Regions from separate parts of the Luteibacter sp. P1_D3 genome, predicted to be linked through region 3. Evidence: predicted binding sites of a transcription regulator. Region 3 holds the regulator's gene; each other region holds the start of a gene.

Evidence for each region. The regulator FliA, encoded in region 3, starts transcription of late flagellar genes. The targets are predictions, from matches to a motif close to TAAAGTTTNNCNNNCNNNGGCCGATAA.
Region 1: AC1DYM_RS07840 (methyl-accepting chemotaxis protein) is a predicted target of FliA. The motif match lies at 1,840-1,866, and genes of this name have one in related genera.
Region 2: AC1DYM_RS11790 (GGDEF domain-containing protein) is a predicted target of FliA. The motif match lies at 1,667-1,693, and genes of this name have one in related genera.

Annotation. Positions count from the first base shown of each region.
Region 1 covers NZ_JBFUAT010000008.1:146,780-150,054, reverse strand. The annotation lists gene AC1DYM_RS07845 (helix-turn-helix transcriptional regulator) at 1-231, shown strand, start outside; gene AC1DYM_RS07840 (methyl-accepting chemotaxis protein) at 240-1,811, opposite strand; gene AC1DYM_RS07835 (GGDEF domain-containing protein) at 1,917-3,275, opposite strand, start outside.
Region 2 covers NZ_JBFUAT010000015.1:72,109-75,383, reverse strand. The annotation lists gene AC1DYM_RS11805 (TetR/AcrR family transcriptional regulator) at 1-8, shown strand, start outside; gene AC1DYM_RS11800 (SDR family NAD(P)-dependent oxidoreductase) at 73-933, shown strand; gene AC1DYM_RS11795 (NAD(P)H-binding protein) at 944-1,618, shown strand; gene AC1DYM_RS11790 (GGDEF domain-containing protein) at 1,727-3,241, shown strand.
Region 3 covers NZ_JBFUAT010000001.1:262,671-265,945, reverse strand. The annotation lists gene flhF (flagellar biosynthesis protein FlhF) at 1-378, shown strand, start outside; gene AC1DYM_RS01220 (MinD/ParA family protein) at 441-1,316, shown strand; gene AC1DYM_RS01215 (RNA polymerase sigma factor FliA) at 1,313-2,044, shown strand; gene cheY (chemotaxis response regulator CheY) at 2,098-2,499, shown strand; gene AC1DYM_RS01205 (protein phosphatase CheZ) at 2,510-3,154, shown strand; gene AC1DYM_RS01200 (chemotaxis protein CheA) at 3,162-3,275, shown strand, end outside.

The DNA.
Region 1 (3,275 bases), on a different contig from region 3:
TTCCGCAACGACTGGCGCGAGGAGGTGAACGATATCGTCGGCCAGTTCCTCGGCGACCGCGGCACGACGCTCGCCAGCATGGGCGTCGTCGATCGCGAAGCGCTTGTCACCCTGCTCGAAGAACGCGGCCTGTTCGATGTACGCCATGCGGCGACCTACATCACGCAGCTACTCGGCCTCTCGCGCGCGACCTTGTACAAGACGCTCAAGGCCGTGCGCGAGGCGGGCTAGCCGCCCCGTCAGGCGGCCTCACCCTCCAACACGAAATACGCCATTTCCTGTCGCAGGATTTCCGCGCTCTCGCGCATCGCACGGCTGGCCGAGGCCGCCTGTTCCACCAGCACGGCGTTCTCCCGCGTGGTCTCGTCGATGCCGTGGATGGCGCCGTTGACGCGCGCGATGCCATCACTCTGGCCACGGGTGGCCTCCATCACCGAGCCGACCAGACCGGACAACTCATTCACCTGCTCGCCGATACCGGTGAGCACGACACCGGCGCGATCGACGGACGCGGCGCCCGCCTCCACGGCTTCATCGCTATCGGCGATCAGGCCGCGGATGTCCTTGGCCGCCGCCGCACAACGTTTGGCCAGCTCGCGCACTTCCGAGGCGACGACCGCGAAGCCACGACCATGCTCGCCGGCACGTGCGGCTTCGACCGCCGCGTTGAGGGCAAGCAGGTTGGTCTGGAAGGCGAACTGGTCGACGGTGTCGAGCACTTCGGTCATACGCTCGGTGTGACGGCGGATCTCGCGCATGTTGCCGATGGCGTCCATGGCGACGCGGTGCCCTTCGTCAGTCATCAAACGGGTCTGCGCCACGGCACGGTGGGCCGCGCTCGCATGGCTCAGGCCACCGGCGACAGCACCCGTCATGTCCTCCATCGAGGCCGAGGTGGCACGCAGGTGCTCCGATTGGGTGCGTGTGCGGTCGTTCAGGGCATCGTTGCCGTGTTCGATGCCGCTAGCAGCATGGGCCACGTGATCGGCGCGATCGCGCACCTGCACGACGACGTTGCCGAGCTGCGCGTCCATGGCAGCCAGGGAGGTCAGCAGGGCGCCGATCTCGTCGCTTCTTCCGCTGTCGATGCGGGCACCCAACGTCCCGCGCGCGATGTTTGCCGCCACCTCGGCGGCCTGGCGAAGGCGACGACCCAGTGAGCGGATGATCGTGAGGTCGACCACACTGGCCAGGAGCAAGGCGATAGCGAGCAGGATGGCCGAGGCGATGCCGCCACGACGAATGTCGACGTGTTGCGCTTCGGCTTCGGCCTTGCCGCCGTCCAGCGCGAGCGTGAACAGATTGGCGAAGTCGCTCTTCAGCGGCACCACGGCGGACTGCACATCGTTCGAGAGCTGCAGCTGGGCGAGATCGTATTGCTCGGCCTTGAGCAACTCGATGACGTCGTCCACGGCTTTATCCGCCGCCTTGCGGTGTTCAGCGGCGAGGGCGACGCCCTTGCTCTGCGCCTTGCCCAGTCCGCTGGCGGTAAGCGCCTTCCATTGCTTGTCGATGTCGTGGCGATCGCTGCCGATGGCGGTGACGGCATCGTCGACCGAGGACGGCAGGCGGGTCAGGGTGGCATGCACGAGTGCGTCGAGGAGGTCGTTGTAGTCGTTCTGGATGCGGCCGACATTGGCGACGGGGGCCAGGGTTTCGTCGACCACGGATTGCAGCCGCTGGTCGGCGGTGCGTAGTTGCAGGCCGCCGACGATCCAGAGGGCGAGGAGAAGAAAGATAGTGGCACCCATGCGCAGCAGTAAACGAACGCGCAGGGTCAGCACGGGCAACTCGATTCGGGGAAATCGCATGACGTACTCAGGGGGCGGGGATGCCTCCCTGTCGGCCGCATATTCGGCAACTTTAGCGTTATTTTTTGCGGATTATGCTTTTATTTCAGTGGCTTGAATTTATCGTTACACGACAGCCGGATGTTGCGCTTCGTAAGTCACCGTATGCAGGCCGCTGCCTGTGTTCTTGGCCACGCGCTTGGCCGACGCGGCTAGGCTCGCCACGGTCTCCGGATCGACCGGGTAGGCATCGACGAAGCACGCCACGCCGACGGCCACCGTGGTGATGGGGAAGAAGCGCTGGTGCCCGTGGCGATCCTCGCTGTCGATGCCACCGCGGGCACGGTCGATCTCGTCGAACAGGTTCCCGCTCATCGCGTTGAAACGCAGCCGCATGCCTTCGCAGCGCGCAGCCCAGTCGTCGCCCTGGAAGATGACGAGAAAGTCGTCGCCCCCGATATGACCGACGAAGTCGGCGTCCTGACGCAGATCCCCGGTAAGCGTGCTGGCCAGCAGGCGGATCATTTCATCACCGCGGAAGTAGCCGTACTGGTCGTTGAAGGGCTTGAAGTTGTCGAGGTCGAAGTACGCCGCGGCAAACGGACGACCGGTCTGCAGCAAGCGCACGATGTGTTCGGTGACAGGCAGGTTGCCCGGAAGGAAGGTGAGCGGATTGGCATAGCGTGCCGCTTCCACCCGAATCTCGGTCACCCGGCGCACCAGTGCTTCGCCCGTGCCGAGCCCGAGGTAACGACCATGCGAGGTGATGATGAAGCCGTCACTGAGGTAGCGTTGGTCTTCGCCGCGCAGGATATCGGCCATGCTTTGCAGCGACATCTCTTCGTCGCAGAGCAGTGGTTCGGGATGCATGAAACTGGTACACGGCTTCCGTCCGAACAGCTCGCGTGCGAAGGGCTGCGCCATTCGCTCGGTGAACGTGCGTCGATTGACGATACCGATGGGCAGGCCCTGCTCGACGACGGCGATCGCGTGCAAACGCGGCTGGCCGGCGAACAGGTCCACCACGTCTTCATTCGATTGCGTCGGCGAAACGCAGGGTGCGTCGATCAGCATGTGGCCCGCCGTGAACGGCCGCGCCGATACCGGCCCACGTGGTCGCGGGGGCACCGGCACCTGGGTGACGGACAACGCGGCGATGACATTCGCGGGCGCCTCGATCGTCGAGCCCGCGGAGGGCCGCGCGACCAGGAAGCCCTGGGCGTAAGGGATACCGAGCTCACGAAGCATGAGCAGGTCCGCTTCTTCCTCGACGCCTTCACCGACCAGCTCGGCGCCCAGCGTTTCCGCCACCGAGATCAGCGCGCGCACGATCGCCAGACGCTCCGCGCTGTGCGCCAGGCCATTGATGAGGTAACGGTCGATCTTGACGATCTCCGGATGCACTTCGTTCCACATCTCGAAGTTCGAGTGGCCGTTGCCGAAGTCGTCCAGCGCCACGCGGATGCCTCTCGCCCGGAGGAAGCC
Region 2 (3,275 bases), on a different contig from region 3:
CGGGCTGATACGCGCCTTTTATTCATTCAATTAATCGAGTGCGTACTCACTCACTATTAAGAGGTACTCCCCATGTCACAGGTCTGGCTCATTTCCGGAAGCGGCGCCGGTCTCGGTCGCGATATCGCCGAAGCCGCGCTCACGGCAGGTCATCGCGTTGTCGCCACCGCGCGACGCGTCGAAACGCTCGAGGCGCTTCGCGCCCGCTTCCCCGATACCCTCAAAGTCACCTCGCTCGACGTGACCGACGAAGCCGCGTGCATCGACGCCGTGCGCTTCACACTGGACGCCTTCGGCCAGCTGGATGTGCTGGTCAACAACGCTGGCTACGGGCAGCTCGTGCCCTTCGAGCAGATGTCATCGGCCGACTATCGCGCGCAGATCGAAACCAACCTGTTCGGCGTAGTGAACCTCACCCGCGCCGCGGTCCGTCCGATGCGCGAGCGTCGCAGCGGCCGCGTCATCAACGTGTCCTCGGTCGGCGGACGCATCGGCACCCCCGGCATGTCGGCCTATCAGGCGGCGAAATGGGCGGTTGGCGGACTCTCCGAGGTCCTCGCCACCGAACTGGGTGCCCTGGGCGTGCATGTCACCGCGATCGAGCCCGGCGGCATGCGTACGGACTGGGCGCGCCGCGCAGGCGCCGATCTTCCGCCTTTCCTGCCGGACTATGAGGGCAGCGTCGGGGCCCTGCGGAACATGCTGTCCGGTTACGCCGGCAACGAAACCGGCGATCCGGTGCGCGTTGCCGAGGTCGTGCTCCGCCTCGCCGCGCATCCGCGTCCGCCCGTGCGACTGCTGCTGGGCAGTGACGCAGCGACTTTCGCAGCCCAGGTCGAGCAGGCACGCCACGAAACCGACCAGCGTTGGGCCGAGGTCAGCCGTTCGACCGACATCGGTGCCGGTGCCATGCCCGCCTTCCCGGCCTACTGAGGACACCGGCATGAGAATCCTGTTATTCGGCGCCACCGGTATGGTCGGCCAGGGCGTATTACGCGAATGCCTGCTCGCACCCGATGTCGACGAGGTCGTCGCCATCGGACGGTCGCCGAGTGGGGCCAGCCACCCCAAGCTGAAGGATTTGGTCCAGGCAGATCTGTTCGATTACCGCGCCATCGAGGACAGGCTTGGCGGTTTCGACGCCTGCTTCTTCTGCATCGGCGTGACCTCGTTTCGCATGGACGAGGCGACCTATACGCATCTGACCTACGACATGACCCTCGCCGCCGCGTCCACGCTCGCCCGGCTCAATCCGGCGATGACCTTCGTCTATGTCTCCGGTGCCGGAGCCGATAGCAGCGAATCCGGCAAAGTCATGTGGGCTCGCATCCGTGGGCGCACGGAAAACACCTTGGCCCGGCTGCCGTTCAAACGCGTCCACGCCATTCGGCCGGGGGCCATCCAGCCCATGAACGGCGCCCGGTCGCGCACGCGCGCCTACCGCGTGCTCTATCCGCTGATGGCGCCGATCCTGCCGATCTTCCGTGCCCTCATGCCCTATACCGTGGCGACAACCGAGACGGTCGGGCGCGCCCTGCTCGCCCTGGCCCGGCACGGCTATGCAAAGACCATCCTGGAAACCCGCGACATCGAGGAGGTGGTTCGGAGCGGGGCGTGACCTTCACATTTATCATTTCGCAAACCGTAAAATTCGGCGGAATGAAACTCAACTTCCTGCTCCGCCCGCCGATATGATCTATGCGTTGCAGGTCGGGGGAGGCACGCCATGAAAGCATTCATCGCCGCGGCCGCCATCGTCGCGGCCCATGCCGCCGCGCTGGCGGTCCTGCCCGACAGTGGCATGGCACTCTCGTACACGTTTTTCTTCTCCGTGGCCGCCCTTGCCATATTCAGTGCATGGCGGGCCTGGATGCGTTCGGGCACGCCGCGTGACCACCGCTGGTGGCTCCTCCTGGCCAGCCTCGGGTTGTGGACGATCGGCATGTCGTTGTCGGCACGACAGAACTACGTGCTCGACAATTCCAACCCGGCGCCCGGCGACAGCATGTTCTTCTACATCCTGTATGTCCTGCCGGTGCTCGTCGCCGTCTCCTCCGCGCCCGTCGCGGCGCGAAAGAAATGGGCCATGGCGATCGACCTGGTCCTGGCTGGCCTGCTCGGCGTGCTGTTCTACATCCGTACCTTTTCCATCGTGACGCTCGAAGGTGCGATAGGCCCGCAGCAGGCAGTCGACGTGGCCTACATGCTCGACTTCGAGAACGTGTGCCTGGCCGTCGCCGCGCTGCTGCGCTTCGTCGCCACCGATCGCGCCGACGATCATGCGTTCTTCCGCGCGGTCATGGCTTTTTTCGTCGTCTACGCGATATCCGGTTACTCGTACAACCACTACGTCGCGCTCAACGGCCATCCCGACTTCGGCACGTCCTCCTGGGACGCCCTGCTCGACCTGCCCTTCCTCGCGCTGTTCATCGTCACCATGACGAGGCAACCGCAACGCCACTGGCATCCGCCGGTGTACCTGATCCGCTTCGTGCAGAGTGCCAGCCCGACCTTCCTCGCCATGAGCGTCCTGGGTTTCGGCCTGATGGTGATCCCGGTCTATCCGTCGCTCGGCATTGGCGGCGCCATCGCCGCCGTGATCGGCATCGGCCTGCGCGGCACGCTGGCGCAGGTCGATCTGGTCGAGGAGGAATTTCGCCTCTCGCGCAGCCGCGACGAATTGCAGGGCCTGGTCTTTACCGACAGCCTGACCGGGCTGGCGAACCGCCGCGCGCTGGATGAACGCCTTCTGCGCGAATGGCACCGTCCCGCCCAGCGCGAGCCGATCGCCCTGCTTATGCTCGACGTCGACTTCTTCAAGGAATACAACGACCGCTACGGCCATCTCGCCGGCGACGATTGCCTGCGCGCACTCGCTTCGGTGCTGTCCGGTCGCGGCCTGCGTGCCGGCGACTTCATCGCCCGCTTCGGCGGCGAGGAGTTCGCGGTGATCGCGCCGGGTACCCGCCTCGCCGACGCGGTAGCCCTGGCCGAAGACCTCCGCGCCCAGGTCGAAGCGCAAGGCATCGTGCACCCGCTGAGCCCGTTCGGCGTGCTGACCATCACGATCGGCGTGGCGACCCTGCTGGCCAATGCCAACGGCGGACCACTGGACCTGCTCAACGCCGCCGATCGGGCGCTCTACCGTGCGAAGAACGCCGGCCGTAATCGCATCGGCGCGCAGGGCGACGCGCGCCTGGAGCCGTCGCGCGTCCTGAGCGGATCGCCGAAGAATATTTAACCCCTTTTCGCCAACACCCACGTTTCATCTGCAT
Region 3 (3,275 bases):
GATCCCAAGCTGCAGCAGCAGTTCGACACGCTGCGCGCGACCTCGAACCTGCGCGTTTGCCTGGTGCTCGCCGCCAATGCGCAGGCCCAGGCCATCGACAACGCGATCCGCTCGTACGCGCCGCTGTCGCCGCAGACCGCCATCCTTACCAAGCTCGACGAGGCACCGCTGATCGGCGGCGCCCTGTCGGCACTCATTCGCCACGCCATGCCGCTGGACTACACCACCGACGGGCAGCGCGTGCCCGAAGACATCGCCTCCGCCGATGCGCGCAAGCTGGTCTGCCTCGCGGCCCAGTTGCTCAAGCAGCGCAACGAGGAGCCCGACGACGCCATCCTTGCCGATCGTTTCGGCACCGCGGCGCCCGCGCTCGCCTGATCGGGAACCCGCATAACGTGACTACCGCCACCGCACACTCTTTCACGGCAGTGAACTCCTTCATGACCACACACGTCGATAGCACCCAGGCCGCCGGCCTCAACTGGCTTGACGACCGTCGCCCCACACGCAGCATCGCGATCGCGGGCGGCAAGGGCGGCGTCGGCAAGACCACCGTGGCGGTCAACCTCGGTATGGCCCTGGCCATGGGCGGACGCGACGTMGTCCTGCTCGATGCCGATCTGGCCATGGCCAATATCGACGTGCTGCTCGGGCTGCAGCCGACCCGTCATCTCGGACACATGCTCGAGGGCGAGTGCCGCATCGAGGATCTGATCCTCCAGGCGCCGCATGGCCTGAAGGTGATTCCGGCCACCTCCGGCGCCCGTCGCATGGCGCAGCTGCCGAACATCGAGCACGCCGCCGTCATCCGCGCGTTCGACGAATACCCGATCGCTCCCGAATACCTGATCGTCGACACCGCCGCCGGCATTTCGGACAGCGTGTCCATGTTCGCCGCCGCTTCGGACGAAGTCGTGGTGGTGGTCTGCGACGAGCCGGCCTCGCTGACCGATGCCTACGCCCTGATCAAGGTCATGAGCCGCGAGTTCGGCGTGAACCGCTTCCGCATCGTGGCCAACATGGTCCGCCACGCCCAGGAAGGCCGCCAGTTGTTCGAGAAACTGTCCCGGGTGACCAACCGGTTCCTGGATGTTTCCTTGGATTTCATGGGGATGGTCCCGCACGACGAGTACCTGCGCCAGGCGATTCGCCGCCAATCGGCGGTGGTCGATGTCTGGCCGAGCAGCCGATCCGCCGTCGGATTCAAGAATCTGGCCAGGTCGGTCGATACATGGGGTGAACCCGAACCCCGTGCTCAGGGTCGCATCGGCTTTTTCGCCGAGCGGTCCCACCTGGGAGGAGGGTTGCCACTGTGAGCGTTGCGACGGAATACCTTGAAGTCACGCGAATCCCGGCGGATCAATTGGTACGAACCCACGCGCCGCTGGTGCGCCGGATCGCCTATCACCTGATGGGCCGGCTGCCGCCGAGCGTGGATGCAAACGACCTCATGCAGGCCGGAATGATCGGACTGCTGGAGGCCGCAAGAAATTACTCGCCGACTCGCGCGGCCAGTTTCGAGACCTATGCGGGTATCCGCATACGGGGCGCGATGCTGGACGAACTGCGCAAGACGGACTGGACCCCCCGCTCCGTGCACCGGAAGTTGCGCGAGGTGGCTGAAGTAACGAGGCAGATCGAGAACGAAACGGGTGGTGATGCCGAAGACGCCGAAGTGATGAAGCGGCTGGGCATCGACGCCATGGAGTACAACCAGATTCTGGCCGACGCGGCGAGCGCGCGGTTGCTCAGTCTTACGGCGCCCGAAGGCGACGAAGGCGCGGCAATCGATGTCGCGGACCCGGATGCCGCGGGTCCGGAAGGGCTCTTCGAACAGGACGGCTTGCGCGATGCGCTGGCCCAATCCATCGACGGCCTGCCCGAACGCGAGAAGCTGGTGATGTCGCTGTACTACGATGAAGAGCTCAACCTGAAGGAAATCGGTGCGGTGCTGGGTGTGAGTGAATCGCGGGTGTGCCAGATCCATGGCCAGGCCCTGATCCGCCTCCGCGCACGCATGACGGGTTGGAAAGACAAGCATTGACGGCATTACGGTGCCGTCGCCGGTAAGAACGCGCAGTCAGGCGGAGACGAGTTTTGGACAAGAACATGAAAATCCTCGTGGTGGACGATTTCTCCACCATGCGGCGCATCGTCAGGAATCTCCTGGTCGAGCTGGGATTCACGAACACCCTCATCCAGGAGGCTGAAGACGGCAACGCGGCGCTCACGATGCTGCGCGCCCAGCCCTTCGACCTGGTGGTGACCGACTGGAACATGCCCAACATGACGGGCATCGACCTGCTCCGCGCGATCCGCGCGGACGCCGCGCTGAAGTCGATGCCGGTGCTGATGGTCACGGCCGAGAACAATCGCGACCAGATCATCGCTGCCGCGCAGAGTGGCGTGAACGGCTACGTGGTCAAGCCGTTCACGGCGGTCACGCTGAAGGAAAAGCTCGACAAGATCTTCGAACGACTCGCCGCGGCTGCGGGCTAAGGGAATAACGATGAACACCATGCTTACCGCCGGCCACGAGGTCGTTCCCGAGCTGCGCGAGTTGCTCGATGCCGATGACAGCGTCGCCTTCGAACAGGCGCTCGACCGCCTGTTGCGCAGCCGTGAACAGCACCTGTTCCTGGCCCTGGGCCACCTCGCGCGCGATCTTCATGAGTCGGTCCGCCGCCTCGCCTCCGATATCTCCAGCGATGGTGTGCCGGGCAACATGAGCGACGCGCGCAAGCACCTGCGCGACGTGCTCGAGATGAGCTCGCAGGCCGCCCACCGCACCCTCGATTTCAGCGACAAGCTGCGCCCGCAAGCGCAGGCGCTGGCCAAGCAGGCCGACGAAGTGCTGGTGCTCGACCAGGCCGATCCCGCCTTCGCAACGAGCGCGACGGCCCTGGCCGTGCGCGTCGGCGATTTCGCGCAGAGCTGCGACATCGGCCTGGGCGAGATGGTCGAAGCCCAGTCCTGGCAGGATCTCTCCGGCCAGCGCGTGGCGCAGGTCGAATCGTTCATGGCCAAGGTGGAGTCGTCGCTGGTCGAGCTGGTGCGTCTCACCGGTTCGCTCGCGGGCGGCGCTCACGCACCGGCCGCGGACAAGGTCAGCCAGGACGAAGTGGATCGACTGCTCAGCGAATTCGGGTTCTGAGCGCCGTATGAGCGTGGAGCTGGACAACGAGCTGCTCAATGTCTTCCTGATCGAAGCACGCGAACTGCTCGAGAGCCTGGGCGAACAGCTCGTGGACCTCGAAGCATCGCCGGGAGACGCC